DNA from 3 places in the Paenibacillus sp. FSL M7-1455 genome. Region 2 is predicted to be linked to each of the others. Evidence: riboswitches for the same ligand, from Rfam matches in the RefSeq annotation. Region 2 holds a riboswitch; each other region holds the start of a gene.
The links. A riboswitch is a leader RNA that binds a small molecule or an ion and turns the genes downstream of it on or off. The one in region 2 is predicted to bind cyclic di-GMP.
Positions count from the first base shown of each region.

Region 1: linked by a shared signal. The riboswitch ahead of NYE48_RS09150 (GTP cyclohydrolase II) and the one ahead of NYE48_RS01140 (MucBP domain-containing protein) in region 2 are both predicted to bind cyclic di-GMP.
Region 3: linked by a shared signal. The riboswitch ahead of NYE48_RS25420 (amino acid adenylation domain-containing protein) and the one ahead of NYE48_RS01140 (MucBP domain-containing protein) in region 2 are both predicted to bind cyclic di-GMP.

Region 1 is NZ_JBBORO010000001.1:1,979,212-1,982,485, reverse strand. Features, by position in the region: gene ribD (bifunctional diaminohydroxyphosphoribosylaminopyrimidine deaminase/5-amino-6-(5-phosphoribosylamino)uracil reductase RibD) at 1-1,038, opposite strand, end outside; gene NYE48_RS09150 (GTP cyclohydrolase II) at 1,050-1,805, opposite strand; cyclic di-GMP riboswitch class I at 1,991-2,080, opposite strand; gene NYE48_RS28205 (DUF1963 domain-containing protein) at 2,332-2,484, shown strand; gene NYE48_RS09145 (alpha/beta hydrolase family protein) at 2,525-3,274, shown strand, end outside.
Region 2 is NZ_JBBORO010000001.1:237,467-240,740, forward strand. Features, by position in the region: gene NYE48_RS01130 (DUF5808 domain-containing protein) at 1-226, shown strand, start outside; gene NYE48_RS01135 (protein phosphatase 2C domain-containing protein) at 253-1,134, shown strand; cyclic di-GMP riboswitch class I at 1,251-1,339, shown strand; gene NYE48_RS01140 (MucBP domain-containing protein) at 1,407-3,274, shown strand, end outside.
Region 3 is NZ_JBBORO010000001.1:5,547,246-5,550,519, forward strand. Features, by position in the region: gene NYE48_RS25420 (amino acid adenylation domain-containing protein) at 1-1,638, opposite strand, end outside; cyclic di-GMP riboswitch class I at 1,855-1,954, opposite strand; gene NYE48_RS25425 (4'-phosphopantetheinyl transferase family protein) at 2,085-2,873, opposite strand; gene NYE48_RS25430 (hypothetical protein) at 2,921-3,076, opposite strand; gene NYE48_RS25435 (MDR family MFS transporter) at 3,190-3,274, opposite strand, start outside.

The DNA.
Region 1 (3,274 bases), 1.7 Mb from region 2:
AATCCGCACGTTCAATGCTTCATCCATCGTTTCCAAATCCGGACCGCCGTATGGCGTGAGGGAACCGCGTCCTCCCAAAACTTTGGGTGCGATATAAATCAACCATTTGTCAATGAGGCTGGCGCGAAGGAACGAGGCGTTGACTTCGCTGCCGCCCTCGACAAGCAGGTCGGTAATTCCCTTTTCGTATAACATTTCCGATAATCGCCGGAGGTCCAGCCCGAGCCGGGTCGAAGGAACGAATAGAATCTCCAGCCCTTTTTGCTTCAGCCTGTTGACTTTCTCCGGATCCGCATCCTCCTTCGTGGCAATCCATGTCTTAGCCGCGGTGCAGTCGGTTATATGGGCATCCTCGGGCAACCGCAAATTGGAATCCAGGATGACCCGTACAGGGTTTTTCCCCTTTTCCGGCAGTCTGGTAGTCAGGCGGGGATTATCAGCCAGCACCGTGTTGATGCCGACCAAGATGGCATCGACTTCGTTTCGCAACCGATGCACCTCCCGGCGCGCTTCTTCGCCCGTAACCCACTTCGAATGGCCCGAAGATGCAGCTAACTTCCCGTCCAGCGTCATGGCGACCTTGGAAATAATGAACGGCCGCCGTTTGGTCATATTATGGACGAATCGTTCGTTGAGTCTTTTGGCTTCCTCTTCCAACACGCCCACTTCGACTTCAATCCCTTTATCTCGGAGCAGTTGAATCCCCCGTCCGGCGACCATCGGAGTCGGATCCTGCATAGCCACCACAACGCGGGTTACTCCGGAGCTGGCGACCAGCTCTGCGCAGGGAGGGGTTTTTCCGTAATGGGAGCAGGGCTCAAGGGTCACGTAAAGCGTTGCACCGTTCGTGTGTCCTTCCGCCATACGGAACGCGTGTACCTCCGCATGGGGTTCTCCGGCTTTTCGGTGAAAGCCGACGCCGACAACTTGTCCATCCTTCACAAGGATCGCGCCGACGACGGGATTGGGGTTCGTTTTTCCGCTTGCCGTGGCCGCCAGGTCCAGCGCCAGCTTCATATAATGTTGATCCGGGTTCATGCGGGGCCTCCTTAGCCGAGCTGAACGGTTTCGTTCAGGGGATTGTAAATATGGCCCGATTTTTCGATTTTCGTTGCCAGATACCGGGTATTATGTTGGGATACATCGCCCCAAATCGATACGTGATGATCGGATGCAAGCCCTTTTTCCCGCAATGATTGCAATTTGCGCGGATTGTTCGTAATGAGGCTTACCGGTTTCTGCCGCAATGCCTGAAGAACCTGTATCGCCTCGTCATAGGACCGGAGATCATCCGGAAAGCCCAAAGCGTGATTGGCTTCTACCGTATCGTATCCCTCTTCCTGCAGCAGATAAGCCAACGATTTGGAGAAAAGCCCGATTCCGCGTCCTTCGTGATTGGCCAAATAAAAGAGAGCTCCGCTGCCGTTGTCGACGATCATGTTCATGGATCGGCGCAGCTGGTACCCGCAATCGCATCGTTTGCTTCCAAAGATGTCCCCGGTATGGCAAATGCTGTGCATCCGAATCAACGTGTGCTCCGCATTGGCAAAATCACCGTAAACAAGCACGGATGATTGCTGGTATGAGGCAAGATCGGCAAACGGCAGGATATGGAGAACATCTTCCACCTCAAACGAAGCGCTTTCCGTTCTTAACCAAGTATACCAATTGAAGGTGATCTCCCGCTCCTCCAATTGTACCGGGAGCCGAACAGGACCGACAAGCGCAAGATCGGGACCTTCGGGCAGTTTAACAAGCGTTATTTTGTCCTTCAATAATCGACTAACCTGGTTTGGAATCACAATCATCCATCTCCTTTGTGTATTATCGTTCGTTTTGAGGCTTGCTGACTGACACCGGCTACGACAACACCTTAACGAGAACTGCTCCCCCTTATGTAGAACTGATTTAGGAACACCGTACTTGATATAGAAAACACAAAAAGCCCCCGTCTATGCGCGTAAAGAAATAGACGGAGGCCTCCGCCGTATTCGGTAACTGGCTGGCATAGCGGATGGAATCCGCCTTAGCCCCTGTAGCTTTGCGTCGCCACTTTTCAGTGGGTTTGCCATTATCGTACGATGTCGTATCATATAGAACTTCCGCGATTCTTGCAGGAAAAACGGAAGGAAAAACCTATGATTTTGAGAAAAAAGGAAAATATTCGTTTTTTTATGTAACCACACTAAGAATATAAATGACAAATTTAATAAATGCAACGAAAAGATTGATGCTGCACCCGGGTATTATTTCATGTTCCGGATACGCATCGACTGCCCGTTTGCGGCCATGCTGCCGCTCGGCTAAAATACACGTAGGTATGGTTTCCTCGTGCGAGAAAAAGAAAGGATACAATTGGCGGATTCCGGCGTCGGCAATTTTTTTATCCGCCGCGAGGATTTGGCCCGATTGGATTTTTCGAACGCGTATTATACCCGGGACTGCCTGCAGTCTTGGGTGACCGCCCTCGATATCCGAACATGAAGCAATAAGGACAAGCAAACGAAAAAGGCAGCTGATCTACATGATGATTCATATGACATACCGCTCCGGCGAATATAAGGTAAAGGGTTATCTCTCCCTTCCGTATGGATACGAAATCGAACCGGAAACGCTGGAAGCGCATATCCGGAAAATATACGGCGGGAAGCGGCTTCCCATGACCGTCATCGCGAACAATGCCAAGCGGGAGCGGCTGGATATCCATGAACGGAAATGGCCCGTTCTTGTTTATTGCCGCGGCGGCATCGGCAGGGTCGGGCAGGTCAAAACCGAATGGCTCGAGCGTTTTTCGCAAAGCGGTTTTATCGTTTTTGCCCCGGTTTACCGGGGGACGCAAGGCGGGGAGGGACGGGACGAATTCGGCGGCGCCGACCTGGAGGACGTTCCCGCGGCGTGCCGGCTCCTTGCCGGGCTTCCGTTCGTCGATCCGAAACGGATAGCGGCCATGGGTTTTTCCCGGGGCTCCGTAAACGCCGCGTCCGCGGCTGCGGACACGGATTTCATCTCGCAGCTCGTCCTCTGGGGCGGCGTCTCGGATCTCGCCCAAACGTACGAGGAGCGGGTGGATTTGCGGAGGATGTTAAAACGGGTCGTCGGCAATCCGCGCAAAATCCCCTCGGCTTACGAAGCACGCTCCCCTCTCCACATGGCAGAACGCATCCGCTGTCCGGTCCTCATCGTTCACGGAAGCGAAGATCAACAGGTGGACCCGGGGCACGGCATCCGGATGTACGAACGGCTTCAGGCCTTGGGCAAAGACGCCGAGCTGCAT
Region 2 (3,274 bases):
GGTAGACGCGATTCCCGGCGGCACCAAAACGAATGGCGAAGCGACGAATCAGTATGCCAGGGGACACTTCCGGCTGAAGGAAGCGGGCAAAGCGCGGCTGTACGTTTTCAAAAATAATCCGCCGTATATCCGAATCAAGCTTGAAGGTGTTACGATTTACTATAACGAAAAAGATTCGCAGCAAACGAAAAAGTTGTTCGAGTCGCTGCAGCAAGCCGGCCAATAAACAAACGACTACGGAGGGGAAACCTCATGGACATTCATCATATTTCGATTCAAGGCGTAGGAGAGTGGAATGAAGACGCCGTCATATGGCATCCGGACGCACGGATTTTTGGCGTGGTCGACGGGGCGACGTCGCTGATCCCCTACCGGGGACCGTATGGCGAAACCGGGGGCAGACTGGCTTCGCAGCTGATCAAACGGCATTTCGAGCAGCTCCCCGCAGACGAAACCCGCAATCTCGAGACGTTTGCCAAAGAAGCCAACCTCAAGTTAGGCGAGGAAATGCGGGCAAGCGGCATCCGGACGGATCGCAAAAGCGAACTGTGGACGGCCGCCATGGCTGCCATTCGCATTCATGATCATCACATCGAATACGTTCAGGCGGGAGACTGCATGGTGATCGCCTTGTACCGGGACGGTTCGATTCGGACCCTCACGCGGGATCAGGTTGCCCATATCGGAGAAGAGTCGCTGGCGATTTGGAGGCAGGGCATCGAGGAAGGCATACATACGAAAGCCGAATTGTGGGAAAGGGTCAAACCCCGGCTGCTTCAAAATAAAGAGAAAATGAATACTCTTGAAGGTTACTCCGTGTTCAACGGATTGCCGGAAGCGGAAAATTTTTTGGAATACGGCAAAATCAACCGGATCGGCTTGGCGGGACTGCTGCTCGTGACGGACGGGCTTTTTTACCCGGAACCTTGGCCGCTTCAGGATGACGAAACCGGAAATCCGGAAGAGAAGCTGCTGCGCCAGGTCGCTGCGGAAGGCTTGGAAAGCTACGCCAAGTGGCTGCTGGCCCTGGAACAAGACGATCCGGAGTGCATCCGCTACCCGCGTTTCAAATCATCGGACGATAAGACGGGGATCTGGATCACGTTTAAAGAAAATTCCAAAGATTTCACATGATGGCTATTGACAGCCAATTTTATTTTGGTTTATATTTGTCAATGGTTCCCACGGCCTAACATTCGAAAGATCAATGCAATGGATTTTCGCGTTAGGCATTGCTGCAATAACGACAATCTGATATTTGGCACACTAGTCGAAAGATTAGGTCGCAAAGCCTTGGAGTCTAAGAGTCCTTATGACTTATGATCGTCCGGCTGCAATTAACAATTCGTTAATGCAGCCGGGCTTTTTGCTTTTCGGGAACAATTCAAAGGAATAAGGAGGACGAGATGAAACGAGGTTTAAAACTTGTAGCATCATGGCTGTTGGTTTTGTCGGTGTTGACGGGACTGATCCCGGGCAACCTGTTCCTAAACTCGGCATCGGCAGCATCGAATGAGCTGATCTGGCCGAATCCGGGAGCGATCAATCTGAACAAAAAAGCCGAACCCGCGGGAAAAGGCCAATGGAAAGTTACGTTGACCGTCGAAGGCAAAAACATTCAATCGTCATCGGATGTCGTGCTGGTGATCGACCGGTCCGGAAGCATGAGAAATTCGAACCGGATGGTCAACGCCAAAGAGGCAGCGACTAAGTTCGTCGATAACCTGTTGATCAAAGATTCGACGACGAGAATCGCAGTTGTGACTTTCGATAAGACGGCTGACGAAAAATCTTCCTTCCTGGGATTTAGCCAGAAGGACAGCCTAAAAAACAAGATCAAAGGCATTACCGTAAGCAACGAAGGCACCAACATTCAAGCCGGGCTGAATAAAGCCCGCACGATGCTGACCGGAAGCCAGGCGCAAAACAAGATCATCGTGTTGTTGAGCGACGGCGCCCCGACATACAGCTACAAGGCGTCGCATGCCGCAGCTTACAATTGGCCGCAAAACAAGTACGACTATACCTTGAATGATTTTAACTATAACGGTAAGGTGCTTGGAAGCGGATCGAGCTATTACTTAGGATGGACTCAGGCATATACCGTTGACCGCAAAGATGTAGAAGACAACGGCATTGCAGCATTGTCCGAAGCAAAACTCGCTTGGGACGGCGGCATCGGCATGTATTCGATCGGCCTTGAAGTCGGGAATGATAAAGATGCCAAATACGTGCTGAATCATGTTCAAAACAAAGGCTATTATTCGTCCAACAGCGCGGATTTGGGCAAGGTCTTCTCCGAACTGTCCAGCCAAATTGCTTACGCTGCCCAGGACGCTATTGTGACCGACCCTATGGGCGACATGTTTAATCTGGTCGGCGAACCGACCGTTTCGCAAGGAACCATTACCTTGGACAAAAAGACCGAAACCTTTACATGGAACGTCGGCAACATCATGGAAGGTTCCCCGGCGACCTTGACTTACATCGTCGAAATGGATCAATCGAAAAATCCTGATCCAAATCAGCTTTACCCAACGAATGGAACAACAACCATCGATTATACCGACATCCATGGGAAAGACGTAACCAAAAACTTCGAGGTTCCCCAAGTAAGCTTCGGCAAAGGCTCCATCACCGTCAAAGGCTACCGTGTAAATGCGGACGGTCAGCCGGTTAATGCGGAGGGCGTTGTTGTCGATAAGCCCGAGCTTGCGGAGCAGCTGTACAATCAGAAGTTCAAGCAGGATGGAAAAGACTCGCTGGACATCGACCAAACATATGCCGTGAGTGCCCCAACCATTGATGGGTATCAACTTGAAGTCGGTATCGACCCGACCAACGTAAAACTGACCATGAGCGAGCCGACTCCGACGGTGTGGTTCGGATTCATGGAAGCGGTAGAGCAGCACGTAACGGTCAAGTATTTGGACAAAGGAACGAATAAAGCGCTGGCTGAGCCGGCCGTCGTAAAAGGACTCAAGGGCAAGCAGATTGAACTTGAAGCGAAGAAAATCCCTGGCTATACCCCTGAAAAGGCAAGCGACAAGTATACCTTTACGGGCAAAGACGGCCAAGAGTACGCATTCCACTACACGGCCGATAAGCAAACGGTGACGATCCGCTATGTGGACCAAGATTCGAAGCAGGAAATTAAAGACGCAACAACGCAGGAAGGCGTAACCGATCAGGAGATCAAGCTGACTGCACCATCGATTGATGGCTACACGCCAGTGAAATCGGAAGTCGCGTACAAATTCACTGCCGACGAAAA
Region 3 (3,274 bases), 5.3 Mb from region 2:
AATGCACAATTCGCCGGCAATGCCGACAGGCTGCGGATGCCCGTATGCGTCCAAAATGTAGACCCTCGAGTTATCGACCGGATAACCGATCGGAATGTTCGGCGTCAACTCCGTGACCTTATAGGCGGTCGTGACTACGGTGTTTTCCGTCGGGCCGTAGCAATTGTACAGATCATAGTTCTGCCTGCTGAACGATTTCAGCTTGTCCCCGCCCGTCAAAAGAACGCGCAGCGTCGGATGGTCCATCGTCATGAAATGCTCGCAGAACTGGGTCGGCAAAAAGCTGATCGTAATGCCGTGCTGCTTAAAGTACGCATGCAGCTGCGTCGAATCCAGGCGGATTTCTTCGGGAATGACGTGAATCGCCGCCCCCGACACCAGATACGGAAACATCTCCCACACGGAAGCGTCAAAGCCGAAGCCGGCGTATTTGGTGGCCCGGTCCTTCTCGGTCACTCCGAATTCCCGGATGTGCCAGGCGCACAGATTGACAAGCGATCGGTGCTCGACCATCACGCCTTTCGGCCTTCCCGTCGAACCGGAAGTGTAGATGACGTAAGCCATGTCGCCCGGTTCCGCAGATTCGCGCACATTCCGCATCTTTGCATCGGCAGCCTCCGATTCGCCGCGAATATCGGCAGAAAACTCCGCCGCGCAAACCATCCGGCCTTTGAAGCGGACTTTTCCGTCCAGTCTGACCTTCGGCTCGGTGACAAGCAGCTCCGTTCCGCTGTCTTCGAGCATATACGTGATGCGGTCGGCGGGATACGCCGGATCGATCGGCAAGTAGGCCGCGCCCGTTTTCAGGATCGCCAGCGTCCCGACGATCATCTCAAGGGACGGCGTCGCGATGATGCCGACGATTTGCTCGCGGCCGGCTCCCCTCCGTACCAATTCGCGGGCCAATCTGTCCGCTTTTTCGTTCAGCTCGCCGTACGTCAACGATTCGCCTTGGTAGACCACCGCGACGTTATCCGGAGCCTTGTGCGCCTGCTCCTCAAACAAGCCGTGGATGGTCCGGTCCAATTCGGCATGCGCAGCCGTTTGGTTCCAGCCCGCAAGCTGGGCCTCCTCTTCTTCCGTCAGCAGCTTCAAGCCGCCGATCGTCATGTTTGAACCTGCCGCCCATGCGGCCATGATATGCTGCAAATGCCGGCACATGCGGCGAATAAAATCGCCGGGGAACATGCCGTCCGCATGCCAAACCTCGAAGCCGCCCGCTTCGTGTAGGTGCAGCGAGACCGCCAGTTCAAATTTGCCCTGCAGCTCGTCCGGGCCTATGCCGCTTCCCGTCCAGATGGCGGTGTTGCATACCGGGGATCCTTCGTCCAGGCCGGCGCAAATACCGGCGATTTCATCGAAAGCCGCCGACTTGGCCGCATGCTCCGTCATGGCTGCGGCAACCTGAAGCACATGGCTTTGCAGCGCCGTTGCCCCGTCCGCCTTCGTTATGAGCGGATAGGCTTGCTCGGCGGATGCGACGACGGCGAACGCAACCTCCTCCCGGCGCAAATACCGGATCAGCAGCATGCCCCATGCCGCACTCAGCAGCACGCTTGGTTCAATACGCGCGGTCTCGCATGCCTGCCGAATTTGACGCCCCGTTTCCTTCGGCCAGCGATACATAACCCTTTGCATTGGAATGGGCGCCTTTCCGGAATGAATGCGCAGTATCGTCCGTTCTTCCAATTGCTTCACATACCGATTCCATTCATCCAAGTTGGACTTTCCTGTTGTTAACACCGACATGTTCATCTTTCCTTTGCTAGATCATAGGATTCATATATAAAAAAATTAAAAAACAAAAAAACTCTACTTGCCGAGAGTAGAGTTCCTTTGATCGCGAAAACGTCTTTCGGCAGCTGGCTGGCATAGCGAAAAGATCGAGGATCTTGCGCCTGAAGCCCCTTTAGCTTTGTGCCCCTGCCTTTCGGCAGGTTTACCTTTGGCTTGAGTTTTCAAAGTGCGATATTTCAGGTATTGCAGAAAATGAAAATGAAATATCTGAAAAATACACTTTTAATATATCATGTTTATAGTCAAAGTACAGGTTAGATCCTTCCAATAAGAGGCAATAAAAGTGTCTATATCCCGAAATTATGGGAATTGCCATAGGTTATCATTGGAAAAGCCCCCCCTCGCCCTGAATCCCCGGCTTCAGAACATGACTGTAACGCAGCCAGCAGCCCCCCCGGAGAAAAGCGCCGGACAACGACCGCTTGCTCCTCCAGCGGCATGCAAACGGATAACTTGTAGGCGGGGTCAAACGGGACGACTTGAAGATGCAGCTCCGGATCGATCCTGCCTTGATGCACGATGCGAATCCCGGAAGGATGCCTGACCGTCTCCAGCTTGGACAAGCCGATCGAAAGGCCTTTGCCGACGGCTTTGGAATAACTTTCTTTAAGCGTCCACAACTCGAAAAAAAAGGCATCCCGACGTTCGGCGGGCTGCCTTCTCCATTCAGTCAGCTCCCGTGGCGTAAAACACAACTCGGCTGCTTCCTCCTCCGCCCGGCCGATATGCTCGACATCGATGCCGATCGGTCCCCCGGCGCCCACGGCGCATACGACCCAATCCTTGGCATGGGACACGTTAAAATAATAGTCGGGAACGCCTGCCAGGAACGGTTTGCCGTAACCATCCCTGGCAAACTCCACGTTCCGGAGCCGGAGCCCCTTTTCGAGACAAGCCGTCACCCGCTTCAAGGCATCGGAAACGATCACGCGCTCCGCATCCCGCTCCGATCTGTGCCTCGCGGCCCGGGACCTTGCTTCATCAGGCAAAAAAGCGAGCAGCCGCTGCATATCCGCGCCGGCGCCTTCCCGCCAATCGTTAAGATTTACGGCATATATCGTCGCGATGCGTTTCACCTTCTCCCTTCCTCGCTCCTTGCATCGAAGGCCGTTTATGGCACAAGTCAAGGAATCAGTTTGAGCTTGCGCGCCTGCTCTTCGGTCAAAATAAATTCCTCGGCCGGCCATACCTCGTCTTCGTCGTCCACGCCGAACATGTTCATGACCTCGGGCCAAATTCCTTTTTCCACCGCTTCTTCCTGGGTAATAATCACTTTCATGAGCGACCAGCCTCCTCATGTTGACCGTATTTAATTCAAGTATTACCCAATCATGGACCCTTGTCGACAGCAAAATGGCATCCGGAGTGCAACGGCTCTGTTCGATCATCCCATTAAGCCTTCGTTCGGGATTGCGCGGGGGAAGGCTCTTGGGCGAACTGCATCCGCCCCGCGCCCATCATCGACACCGAAAGCAAG